Regions from separate parts of the Thalassotalea hakodatensis genome, predicted to be linked through region 1. Evidence: predicted binding sites of a transcription regulator. Region 1 holds the regulator's gene; the other holds the start of a gene.
What was found. Region 1 encodes sigma-54, which starts transcription at its own class of promoters, with help from an activator protein. Its sites were predicted from a motif close to GTTGGCACGNNNNTNGNNT; they were not measured.
Positions count from the first base shown of each region.

Region 1 (5,644 bases):
CTAATACTTCGCCATGATGATCAGGATCGATAAGTTGCCATAAAATAGTACGACTTTTATTTGGGGACGACTCAAGCAGTAGAGCGAGATCATAAGCGGGCATGTTTTGTAGTAGTTTGCGGACATAAACAAACATACCGCTGCCAAGCGCTTCATTGACTTGTTGTAGGCGTTGTTGGCTTTGTTCTTGTTCTGACACTTCCGGCATCATGCTACCCTTTGCCGTTTTCACGAAATTTGAATGCTAAAAATGAAACAGATGGGTGATGTTCTTAGAACGTCACCAAGGCATCTACTATATTTGGTATTATAGTCTATCTCAACTGGTTGGTTTTAGCAGCTTTTTTCTTATTGTAAATGTGAACACTACATTGGCATAAAGGGGCGTTTTTCGTGTACGTTTATAATATCACCAAAGGCGAACACATTATTCTTCTTCATCGAACTTGTTAGAAAATAGTTGGTGTACTTCATCTAATGCACGCTTAGCGTCAGGGCCCTCAGTATGAACAATCACTGTTTTACCCTGGCTACCGGCAAGTAACATTAAACCCATTATGCTACTGGCATCAACTTGCTTACCCTCTAACTCAATCATTACCGTTGCTTTAAATTGTTGAGTTAATTGCGCTAACTTAGTGGCAGGTCGAGCGTGTATCCCTAATTTGTTGCTGATTATGATTGAGCGAGAAAAGTGAGCCATATGTTTAACCTTATCCCTTAAGTTGACGTGCTGTTAGTGTAAAGGTAATTTATTCAAAGCTGCTACGTTTTTACCGTTGTATTCATTCAATTACTTACTACGTTATTATGATGAAAAATACTTGCCAGACAAAGGTCTATTATGTGCTGGGTAATTTAAGATCGCGGTGACGAGCTTGTACATCTTTACGCTCTTTCTTTAAGTTAGATGCTAACAATTCGGCAATATATACAGAGCGATGCTTACCACCAGTGCAGCCAATAGCGATAGTAATATAACTACGATTATTCCGTTCTAAATGCGGTAACCAAGTCATCATAAAGCTGTTTATCTGCCAGATAAACTTGGTCACAATTGGTTGGCTGGCGAGAAAGTCTTTTACTGGTTGCTCTAACCCAGTAAACGGCTTTAATTCTTTTTCCCAAAAAGGGTTGGGTAAAAAGCGCGCGTCAAAGACAAAATCTGCATCTTTTGGTAGCCCGTGTTTAAAACCAAATGATTCAAACACTACTACCATGGAACCACTTTTTTTGCCCAATACTCGCTCGCGTATCAAGTCTGCAAGTTGATGTGGTGTTAACTGACTAGTATTTATATATAAATTGGCGCGAGCAGCAATGGGTTCAAGTAATTTCTTTTCTAAAGTCATCGCTTGGTCGAGTGCGATGTTCTGGCGAATGAGCGGATGCAAACGACGTGTTTCGCTAAACCGTCTAATAAGATCGCCGTCATCAGCGTCTAAATACACAATAGAAAGCTCTACTGCACTAGGTAAATAATCGAGTATTTCTGGTACATCTGTTGGTTCAGCAGGTAAGTTCCTAACGTCTAGGCTTACAGCAACTGTTTCGTAGTCATTAATAACCGTATGGGTCAATGCCGGTAATAAATTTACAGGAATATTATCTACACAATAATAACCTAAATCTTCTAACACGCGCAAAGCGACTGTTTTACCTGAGCCGGAGCGGCCACTTACTATCGTAAGTTTCATTGATGAAATCCTAGGTTATTGGGCAGTAGATTTTAGTAATTGAAATAATTCGTGGTTGTTGTCGCATTTGCGTACTTGCTTACACACGCTTTTATCGCTGAATACTTTGGCAATACTTTGTAGCGTTGATAAATGTTGTTGGCACTTAGCTTCCGGTACAAATAAGGCGATAAAAATATCTACAGGCCGATTATCAATGGCGTCAAATTCTATCGGGGTTTCTGCTGTAGCGATAACAATCATGACTTTATCTGTTGATGTTAGCCGACCGTGTGGAATAGCAATACCATTACCGATACCGGTAGAGCCCATTTTCTCTCTTAACATTAAGCTTTCAAGTAAATTATAAGTGGTGACTTGATCGTTGGTATCAGCAGCTTTACTGCATAAAAGTTCAAGAATACGTTTTTTGCTGGTAGCTTGGACTGCACACAGTGTGCAGTCCTCTTTGATGATATCGATAAAATTCATAGTGGATTTTGTGATCAACAAACTAATGTTGATTAATTTTTCCCTTGTATTTGAGGATCTGTTTATCGAGCTTATTGACGAGTGAATCTATTGATGTGTACATATCATTATTTTCCGCTTTAGCATGCACTTCAGTGCCACTTAGGTGTACGGTTGCTTCAGCAATTTGACTCAGTTTCTCAACCGTTAACACAACATAAACATTGTTAATGTGATCGAAGTGCCGCTCTAGCTTTGCAAACTTTTTATTGACGCTATCGCGCATAGGTTCAGTAATTTCAACATGATGTCCGGCAAGGTTAATTTGCATAAGCGTTATCCTTTTACTAGAGAGTTAAAGTAAACTTTTACGTTGGTTAGACGGTGGAATATTTAACGATTCTCGATATTTAGCAATCGTCCGTCTAGCAACATTGATACCCTGTTCAGCCAATAGTTCTGCCATTTTGCTATCACTCAGTGGCTTAGCAGGCACTTCTGCAGCAACGAGCTTTTTAATTAAAGCGCGAATCGCTGTTGAAGAACATTCTCCGCCATTTTCTGTACTTACATGACTAGAGAAAAAATATTTAAGTTCAAAAATACCACGCGGTGTATGCATGTATTTTTGCGTGGTCACTCGTGAAATGGTCGATTCATGCATGTCTACAGCTTCAGCAATGTCGTTTAACACCATTGGACGCATGGCTTCTGGGCCGTGTTCAAAGAATCCTTGTTGACGTTGCACAATACAGTTAGACACTTTTAATAAGGTGTCGTTTCGACTTTCTAAACTTTTGATAAACCATTTAGCTTCTTGTAAGTTTGATCGAATAAACTGACTGTCATTCGTGTTTTTCATCGAGCGAGCCATTGAAGCGTATTGTTGATTTACTGAAAGCCTTGGTGCAGTATCTGGGTTTAATTCTACGATCCAACGACCATTTTTCTTTTCGACTGATACATCAGGTACCACATATTGATCTTCACCTTGGATCACAGAATCACCAGGGCGAGGATCTAAAGATTGAATTAAGCGGATCACTTCACGTAATTGATCTTCTTTGAGTTTTGCTTTCCGCATGATTTGTCGATAATCACGGTTACCGAGTAAATCAATGTACTCATTGATCACGAGTTTACTTTCATTTAACCATGGTGTGTCTTTATCAAATTGGTTCAGTTGAATAGTTAAGCATTCAGCAATTGATCGAGCACCTACGCCTACGGGGTCAAAAACATTAATTCGCTTTAATACTGCTTCGACTTCATCAAGTTCAACGTCTTCAACACCAACTGATTCTAAAATTTCTTCTGTGGTGACGCGTAAATAGCCAGCATCGTCAATGGCGTCGATGATTGCCATGGCTATAGCTTCGTCTGTTTCACTGAACGGGGTTAGCTTCATTTGCCAGCGTAGGTGATCTTGGATGGAATCGGTGGTTTCGCCTTGGTAAACGTAATCGTCAGAGATAGGTGCTGCGCCGGTATTTGATACGCCAGCACTGTAACTTTCATCCCATGTTGTATCGATATTCAGTTCTTCAGGGATATCTGATTTATCCATTGCTTCGGTGGTACTAATTTCGTCTACCGTTGGGGTAGAGTCTTCTGAACCATCGTTATTGTTTGGTTTCTCGTCATTAGTGTTTGCGGAAAAAGCTTCTTCTAAACGATCAGGTTGGTTGTCTTCTACAGACGATGATGATTCGTCAACCTCAAGCAAAGGGTTGCTTTCTAGTGCTTCTTGAATTTCTTGTTGTAAATCCAACGTGGACAACTGCAATAACTTGATCGCCTGCTGGAGTTGCGGCGTCATTGTGAGTTGTTGTCCGATACGTAGTTGCAGACTTGGGCGCATTAATTACTTCTTATCCTTTCAAGTAAATCTTATATTTTTGCTAAAGCATATTATAACTATAACGTGAATTGTTCACCAAGATATACATCTCTGACTTGTTGATTCGCTAGGATTTGATCTGCATCACCTTGGGCAATGAGTTCGCCATGGCTTACAATGTAAGCATGTTCACACACATCAAGTGTTTCTCTAACGTTATGATCGGTTATTAATATGCCGATGCCTTTATTTTTTAAGTGTAGAATAATTTTTTTTATATCACCTACAGAAATTGGATCAACACCCGCAAAAGGCTCATCTAACAGAATAAACTTAGGGTCAGCTGCTAGTGCTCTGGCAATTTCTACTCGACGACGTTCACCACCAGATAAACTCATACCTAAATTTTCGGTAATATGTCCAATGTTAAATTCTTCTACTAAATGTTCTAGTTTTTCTTCTCGTTCTATTTCTGTTAGTTCTTTTCTCGTTTGTAAAATCGCCATAATATTTTCATATACAGTCAATTTTCGAAAAATAGACGCTTCTTGTGGAAGATAGCCAATACCTCTGCGTGCTCGTTCGTGCATTGGTAGCAAAGTGATATCTTCGTCATTTAACGTAATGCTGCCGTTATCTTGGGTAACCAAGCCTACTATCATATAAAATGAGGTGGTTTTTCCTGCACCATTTGGCCCTAACAAACCAACGATTTGGCCAGCATTTACTTCTAAGCCAACATTTTTAACTACCATACGCCCTTTATAGGATTTAGCCAAGTGAGTAGCATTTAATTTCGCATTGTTCATGGATTTTTTTCTTCTAATTGCTTTGGCTGTAATACGGTTTTAACGCGTTGATCATTCTCGCTTTTAGCAAGTACTTGTTCAGTTAAGAAATTATAGGTAATCACACTACCGTTTACTTTACTGCCTTCTTGACGTAATTCGGCATTACCGGAAATGGTCACTGTGTTTTTGGCTGGCTCATATTTTATTTCATCAGCTTGTAGGTAAATGTGTGTTCCATCTTCTAGCGTTTGTTTAAACGTGGCGGGTTTACCTTGGGCAATATAAGTTTTTGTATCCGTTTCTGTTGCCGTAATAACTTGAACAAGATCAGCGTTGATCACTAATGAACCTTGCTTAATTACAACATTGTCAATATAACTGAAAATTTTATTTTTAAGATCAGCAGCTTGTCGAGAAGCATCAATGCTAATTTCTTGCTGTAAGTCAATTTTGGCAGCGTTAACATTGAACACAGTGCTAACACTCATGCTTAATAATAAAAGACTAATGTGCAGACGGTTGATAAATAGTTTGTTCATGTTGTGTGAGTGTTACCTGTTTCGTGTTTAAGTCTATTATTAACCCTGTGCCTTGCATAGCAAAATCAACACCTTTTATTTCTATGCGATTTTCTGAGCTAATAATATTGGTATTTAAATCGAGTTCTAAATACTTTCCATGAATTTCTCTAATTAAACTTTTTTCATCCGTTGAAATTAATAATACGTTGTTTTCGAGTTTGACTCGATTGCTATTGTAAAGTGTGCCTTCATTAGCGCTTATTTTCCAAGGAACATCACTATCTTTTGGGTATAAGGTATATTTAGGGTACTCAAAGTATGTGACTGCTAATTCGTTGTAATGTT
Region 1 is NZ_AP027365.1:651,237-656,880, forward strand. Features, by position in the region: gene mgtE (magnesium transporter) at 1-208, opposite strand, end outside; gene QUE72_RS02765 (HPr family phosphocarrier protein) at 428-703, opposite strand; gene rapZ (RNase adapter RapZ) at 843-1,697, opposite strand; gene ptsN (PTS IIA-like nitrogen regulatory protein PtsN) at 1,713-2,168, opposite strand; gene hpf (ribosome hibernation promoting factor) at 2,191-2,478, opposite strand; gene QUE72_RS02785 (RNA polymerase factor sigma-54) at 2,503-4,008, opposite strand; gene lptB (LPS export ABC transporter ATP-binding protein) at 4,065-4,796, opposite strand; gene lptA (lipopolysaccharide transport periplasmic protein LptA) at 4,793-5,317, opposite strand; gene lptC (LPS export ABC transporter periplasmic protein LptC) at 5,283-5,644, opposite strand, start outside.

Region 2 (5,644 bases), 260 kb from region 1:
GTTGGTTAACCGAGTCTAAAATTCCTGCCATAAAAAACCTCTGATAATTTTTCCTGCAACCTTTAACGGCTAAAAGGCATAATTCTTGATAGTATACTTAGCAATTACATTTAGTGCCTAATTATTGACACAAAATAACGACAGCGATGCTCTCTACAATAAGCATAGACGAGTATTTCAAATTCCCTAGTATTTAGATTACAAAATTTATGAGCAAATTAAAGATATTTATCACTTTTTCTGTATTAAACACTTTATTGTCTAGCCCAATAAGTGCAGAAGAATACACACGCGAAGATATTAAATTATTTGCAAAAAATTACGTGGCACAAAACTTACCAGCTTCACAAGGAAGTAAACGGGTGATCACGCCCGCTGATATTGACCCAAGAATTCAAATAAATCCCTGCGCGGTTCCATTACAGGCGAATATACCTGAAAATTACTCAACGAGAAACGTCAATGTAAAAATATATTGCGAAAGCTCAACACCATGGAACATTTTTCTGCCAGTTCGCGTGACAGAAGAAGTGCCTGTTTTAGTGTCAACAATCAAAATAGCAAAAGGTACGGTGCTCGACGAAGGTAATATTGCCATAGAATGGCGACCTATCCACCAAACACGTGGTGAAGTTATTCGTGACCCAACATTAGCTTATGGCGCAAGGAGTAAACGCAGCTTAACGAGCGGAAGCGTGATTAGTAAACGCATGTTTTGTATTGTCTGCAAAGGTGAAAGTGTCGTTATCAGTGCAATTACAGATAACCTAACCATCAAAACAAAAGGAACAGCGCTTTCTAACGGTGTAAGAGGCCAGCAAATTAGAGTGCGTAATAATCAGTCCGGTAGAGTTGTTACAGCGGAAGTTAAAGCTATCAACCAAGTAGTGATTAATCTATAATAAAAAGGTTAAAGAAATTGAATCATTTGCCGATAAGTAAATATACACCGCAATTAATTGCCGATAAGGTTTTATTATGGCTATAAATATCAATAACTTGTCAAACACTGGGCAAGTAAAACAAAAAGTTGACCAGCAAACTCAACTTAAACAACAGAACGCGCAAAACGCAACGAATACTGAACAAGCTAAAGTCGCAAGTAAAGACTCTTTTTCAATTACACCGCAAGCTAAGCAACTTGGGGATTTACAGAAAAAGATTGAAGACTCTCCGATTGTAGATCAGAAAAAAGTTGAAGAGCTAAAAAAAGCGATTACTTCTGGTGATTATAAAATTAATCCAGAAAAATTAGCCGCGAGTATTGCGAGTTTCGAGTTTGATTTAGCTGAATCAGTTTAAAACTATTTAAGGAAAGTAAGTGGCTGACAATATCAATTACCGTCAATTATTAGATAAGCAGTTTGCTCAATTACAGCAACTTGAGACTATTATTGACGAAGAGCGGCTTACGTTACAAAAAAACTCACCTGATGCGCTTGCTAAAGTGACCGAACAAAAAAATACGTTGTTGCTCGATATTCAAACGTTAGATCAACAATTTTCACAAAGTTTGGCATTTAGTGAACAAAAAGCTAATGGCGAGTTAGATGAAGTACTAAAAGCAATAGAGCAAGCGTTACTACGTTGTAAAGAAAAAAACCAAGTAAACGGTCATATCATCCAACAATCGCAAATGGCCGTTGAACGTTTAAAAACCACTCTATTACAACAGAATGATAAATCTTCCGTGACCTATGATAGCAAAGGTAAAACTTCTGGTGGGCTTAGCAGCTTAGGTATAAAAGCTTAACATCACATCAAAAATAAATAATTGAAAAAAATGGCCTTACGTTTGTAAGGCCATTTTTGTTACAACAATTAACGTAAAGACAATTAATAGTATTTAACGTGTTTAATTTCTTTCTGTCTATTATTCGCTAAATAAATTTCCCAAACATCTTTAAAATCAAGATGTAACTCCGTGGTATAGGTATCACCAACAGGGTAACTTTTAATGACTTTAGCACCACGGATAATACCTTGCACAGATGCTTTTAATCGTTGGTCTTCAACAATTAAATTACGCATTGTTAAATCACTAGAAAGCTGTTGTCCATAGACTTGCTCAGCAAGTTCGGCGTAGGCGGCTATTTTAGAGGCATGAATTGCCATCAACATTTTTTGTGTGTCGTTGGACGATTTCTGTAAACTAATTGGTGCTTGACCTACAGCAGTAAGGAGAGGGAATGCTTCTGGTTTTACAGCTTGCCATTGCACATGTTTATCATAGACAGAACTACAACCAAGTAATGCCAATGAAGCAACCACACAGCAAATTTTAGATAAAGAACAAGTTTTCATAAACGTACCTTACTGTTGAATTTTAACAGCTCTTTTTTCTTCAAGCATTGCCTGAGAATCACGTAGGATCATGCCATCTTTTATCCGCACGTTTTCCCTGCGCTGTAATTCATCACCAATAACCCATTCTGGAATAAATGACTGCGCAGTAGCAACAACTACCCGTGATTGCATGCCAATCATACGAGCATTGACCATAACACCGCCATTCTGTTCCATCATCGTGCCCGTAACTACGTAGTCAATTATCTGACGCTCTGGAAGTTCTTTCCAGTCACGACTAAATATATAGTCGCCTTCTTTTGTAACACGTATGTGTCCAGTCGTTTTAAAGTCAACGACAATTAAGCCATGCCGCTGCAATTCATGAACAAAACTTTCTGAGAGTTGATTACCAAGCCAGTTCGTTGACTCTAAATCAGCTAAGTGAACAAACGACGCAACCGCCACCGGTGTTTTAGGTGTGACAAAAGTACTACTCTGTAGCATCTGAAACGCTAAGCCTTTCACCACATCATTTATCGCATGCTTTGGTAGTTGGTAAGCATCAATTTCGCCTTTATTTTTATGAGCGGCTTGATAAAAGTCGTCATCTGAATTGTTATTACTTTTTGAATGCATCGCACTACACGATACTAATCCAGACAATAACATAAGCATTAACCAAGTTTTCATTGAGCTCCCCTCAAATACAACTAAATTTTATAGTTATTCACAAAGCAAAAATTACGCCAACTCATCAACGCCATGTATCGAAAAAACTATAGGCATAGAATATGCATCACACTCATTAACCATATATGAGTCGAGCCTTTGACACATAGTTTATGCTTTCGTATCGTGCGAATGAATACACCAGATGCAAAACGTTAACTAAACTATAAAAATCAAATGCAGGATCAAAGCCAAGATAAATCAGGTGAGCAATGCAACGACTAAGCTTTGTAATTTTATTTTTATGTCTATTAGTAAGCCCTATACACGCCCAGTGGTATGAATCACAGGGGCATGCATATGTGATCCAAGGTGACTCTATAGAAGCACGAACAAAAGCCATTGAAAATGCACTTAAAAAAGCTCTACTCGTTGCAGGTGCTTCTGTTTCAAGTGTTCAACAAGTGGTCAACGGTCTGCTAACTCAGAATGAAATCAATATTCGCGCTACTGGCAATATTAATGCTTTTGAAATTATAGATGAAACTCATGAAGATAAAACCATCACAGTGACCATAAGAGCAGATATCATTCCGCAAACGCGGCAATGTTTTTCCGCTGATTATCGTAAGTCTATGCTGATCACTAAAAGCCATTTAGTGCATAGAGAACAGGCCAATATTGGCGGCATTTACTCCCTTGATTCAGCGATAATGAAACGCTTATCTGATCAGATAAAACAAAATGGCACCTACCTTTCACCGCAATTATCTGTGAAATCAAGTAGTGCCTTTTCAAGATATAACAATAGTTTACAGCTAGATAAAATTAAAGCGGTGTCAATGTCATTAGCCAATATCACCGACAGCCAATACGTTATGTATTCAGAAATTGAAGATGTCTCATTCGCCACACAAGCTGAAAACTCTTGGGCATTTTGGCAAGAAGATATATTTGAACGCTTTTTTCAATTAACCGTGCATATTTATAATGGTGCTAATGGTGAACGATTATTTGAAAAAACCTACCGAAACGCAGCACCATGGACATTCAATAAACGCGAACAGGTAGACCCTCACTCACATGTTTTCTGGCAAAGTCGTTACGGTCAAATCATCGATCAAGCGCTAAACCAAGTAAGTACTGATATCGATGACAACATGATGTGTCAACCTACTCGCGGTAAAATTGTACAAGTGAACGCTAATCAAGTTCGATTTAATCTAGGAAAACAGCATGGTGTGCAAATTGGTGATGAATTTTCATTGTTACACCTCAAAAATTTTATAACAGACAGTGGCCACTCATATGCAGGGTTTAATGTGAGTCCGTTTAACGTAAAAGTGATTCAAGTATCGCAATCAAATGCTGTTGCTCAAACCACTGATGGCGCTTTAATCGACAGCATTCAAATAAATGATGTCGTTGTGCGCTATTAAAGATATGAATCGCTGTGCAAGTAGAACCAATACTGTTTAGCTATTGATCAATACTAAGAATAACGTTTAAATTAACCGAGGTTTCGTCCTCATAGCTTAACTGGATAACACTGGGCCTTCTAGCCCTATCGTTCAACTTACAGTCAGTTTTTATTAAAGCTTATAATAATGCCAAAAGTGTATTTATTATGATGATTTGACACTATCAGTACTATAAAAAAACGATAAGTACGGTATTTTCTTATTTTTGCGTTTAGCTTTAATTTGGTTTTTTAATGAGTAGGCCAATATCAAGTTAGTTAATTACTTGAGTTAAATCGATATTTAGGGTCTGTTAGTTGTTGAGTCAAGTGACTGGGGGCCAATTCTACTTAAAGGTGGCTTGTATAGACATAATAGATAATTTTATTTTACAGGGTCAACCGCGAAATGTTGACCTTAAATACAGTCAAAGCCTATTTGATACGCACTCTCTGTGAAAAATTATAGAAACTGCCATTACTCAGCAACCTAATGAAGGAATTTAAATTAAGATATGATTCGAATAGCTACTGTAGGTTCTAATATCATCACAGAACAGTTTTTAGGTGCGATTAAACATACCAATTTGTTCGATATCGCAGGTATTTACTCTCGGAGCGCGAAAAAAGCTGAAGCTCTAGCCACCAAGCACAGTGCAAGATTTGTATTCAACTGCCTAGATGAATTAGCGAGTTGTTCAGAAATAGATGCTGTATACATTGCTAGCCCTAACTCACTACATTTTGAACAATCTGTTCAAATGCTAAAAGCTGGCAAACACGTTATATGTGAAAAACCGCTAGCCTCTGACTTTCAGCTAGCAAAAGAAATGTTTAGGGTTGCCGAAGAAAACAATGTGGTGCTTTTTGAAGCATTTCTCACAGAGTTCTTACCGAACTTCAAAGTAGTTCAGAATAGCCTCAATAATATTGGTAGAATCACTCAAGCGCATCTAAACTTTTGCCAATATTCTTCTCGTTATTCAAAATATATTAAGGGTGAAAACCCAAATACTTTCAACCCCACTTTCGCGAATGGTTCAATAATGGATATTGGTTACTATTGTGTTGCAACTGCTGTTGCATTGTTTGGTGAACCAAGGTCGATAAAAGCCTCAGCAAACCTTTTGGCTTCAGGTGTTGATGGTAATGGACAAGTCATTTTTGTTTATCCTAATTTTACCCTTGTTATTGCACACTCGAAAGTAAGTCACTCATTCGTCAATA
Region 2 is NZ_AP027365.1:911,411-917,054, reverse strand. Features, by position in the region: gene QUE72_RS03920 (chemotaxis protein) at 1-31, opposite strand, end outside; gene flgA (flagellar basal body P-ring formation chaperone FlgA) at 210-902, shown strand; gene flgM (flagellar biosynthesis anti-sigma factor FlgM) at 979-1,302, shown strand; gene QUE72_RS03905 (flagella synthesis protein FlgN) at 1,322-1,753, shown strand; gene QUE72_RS03900 (LPP20 family lipoprotein) at 1,837-2,304, opposite strand; gene QUE72_RS03895 (FlgO family outer membrane protein) at 2,314-2,979, opposite strand; gene QUE72_RS03890 (flagella assembly protein FlgT) at 3,231-4,397, shown strand; gene QUE72_RS03885 (Gfo/Idh/MocA family protein) at 4,933-5,644, shown strand, end outside.
Region 2: the regulator sigma-54 is predicted to act here: its motif matches at 3,022-3,040, upstream of QUE72_RS03895 (FlgO family outer membrane protein).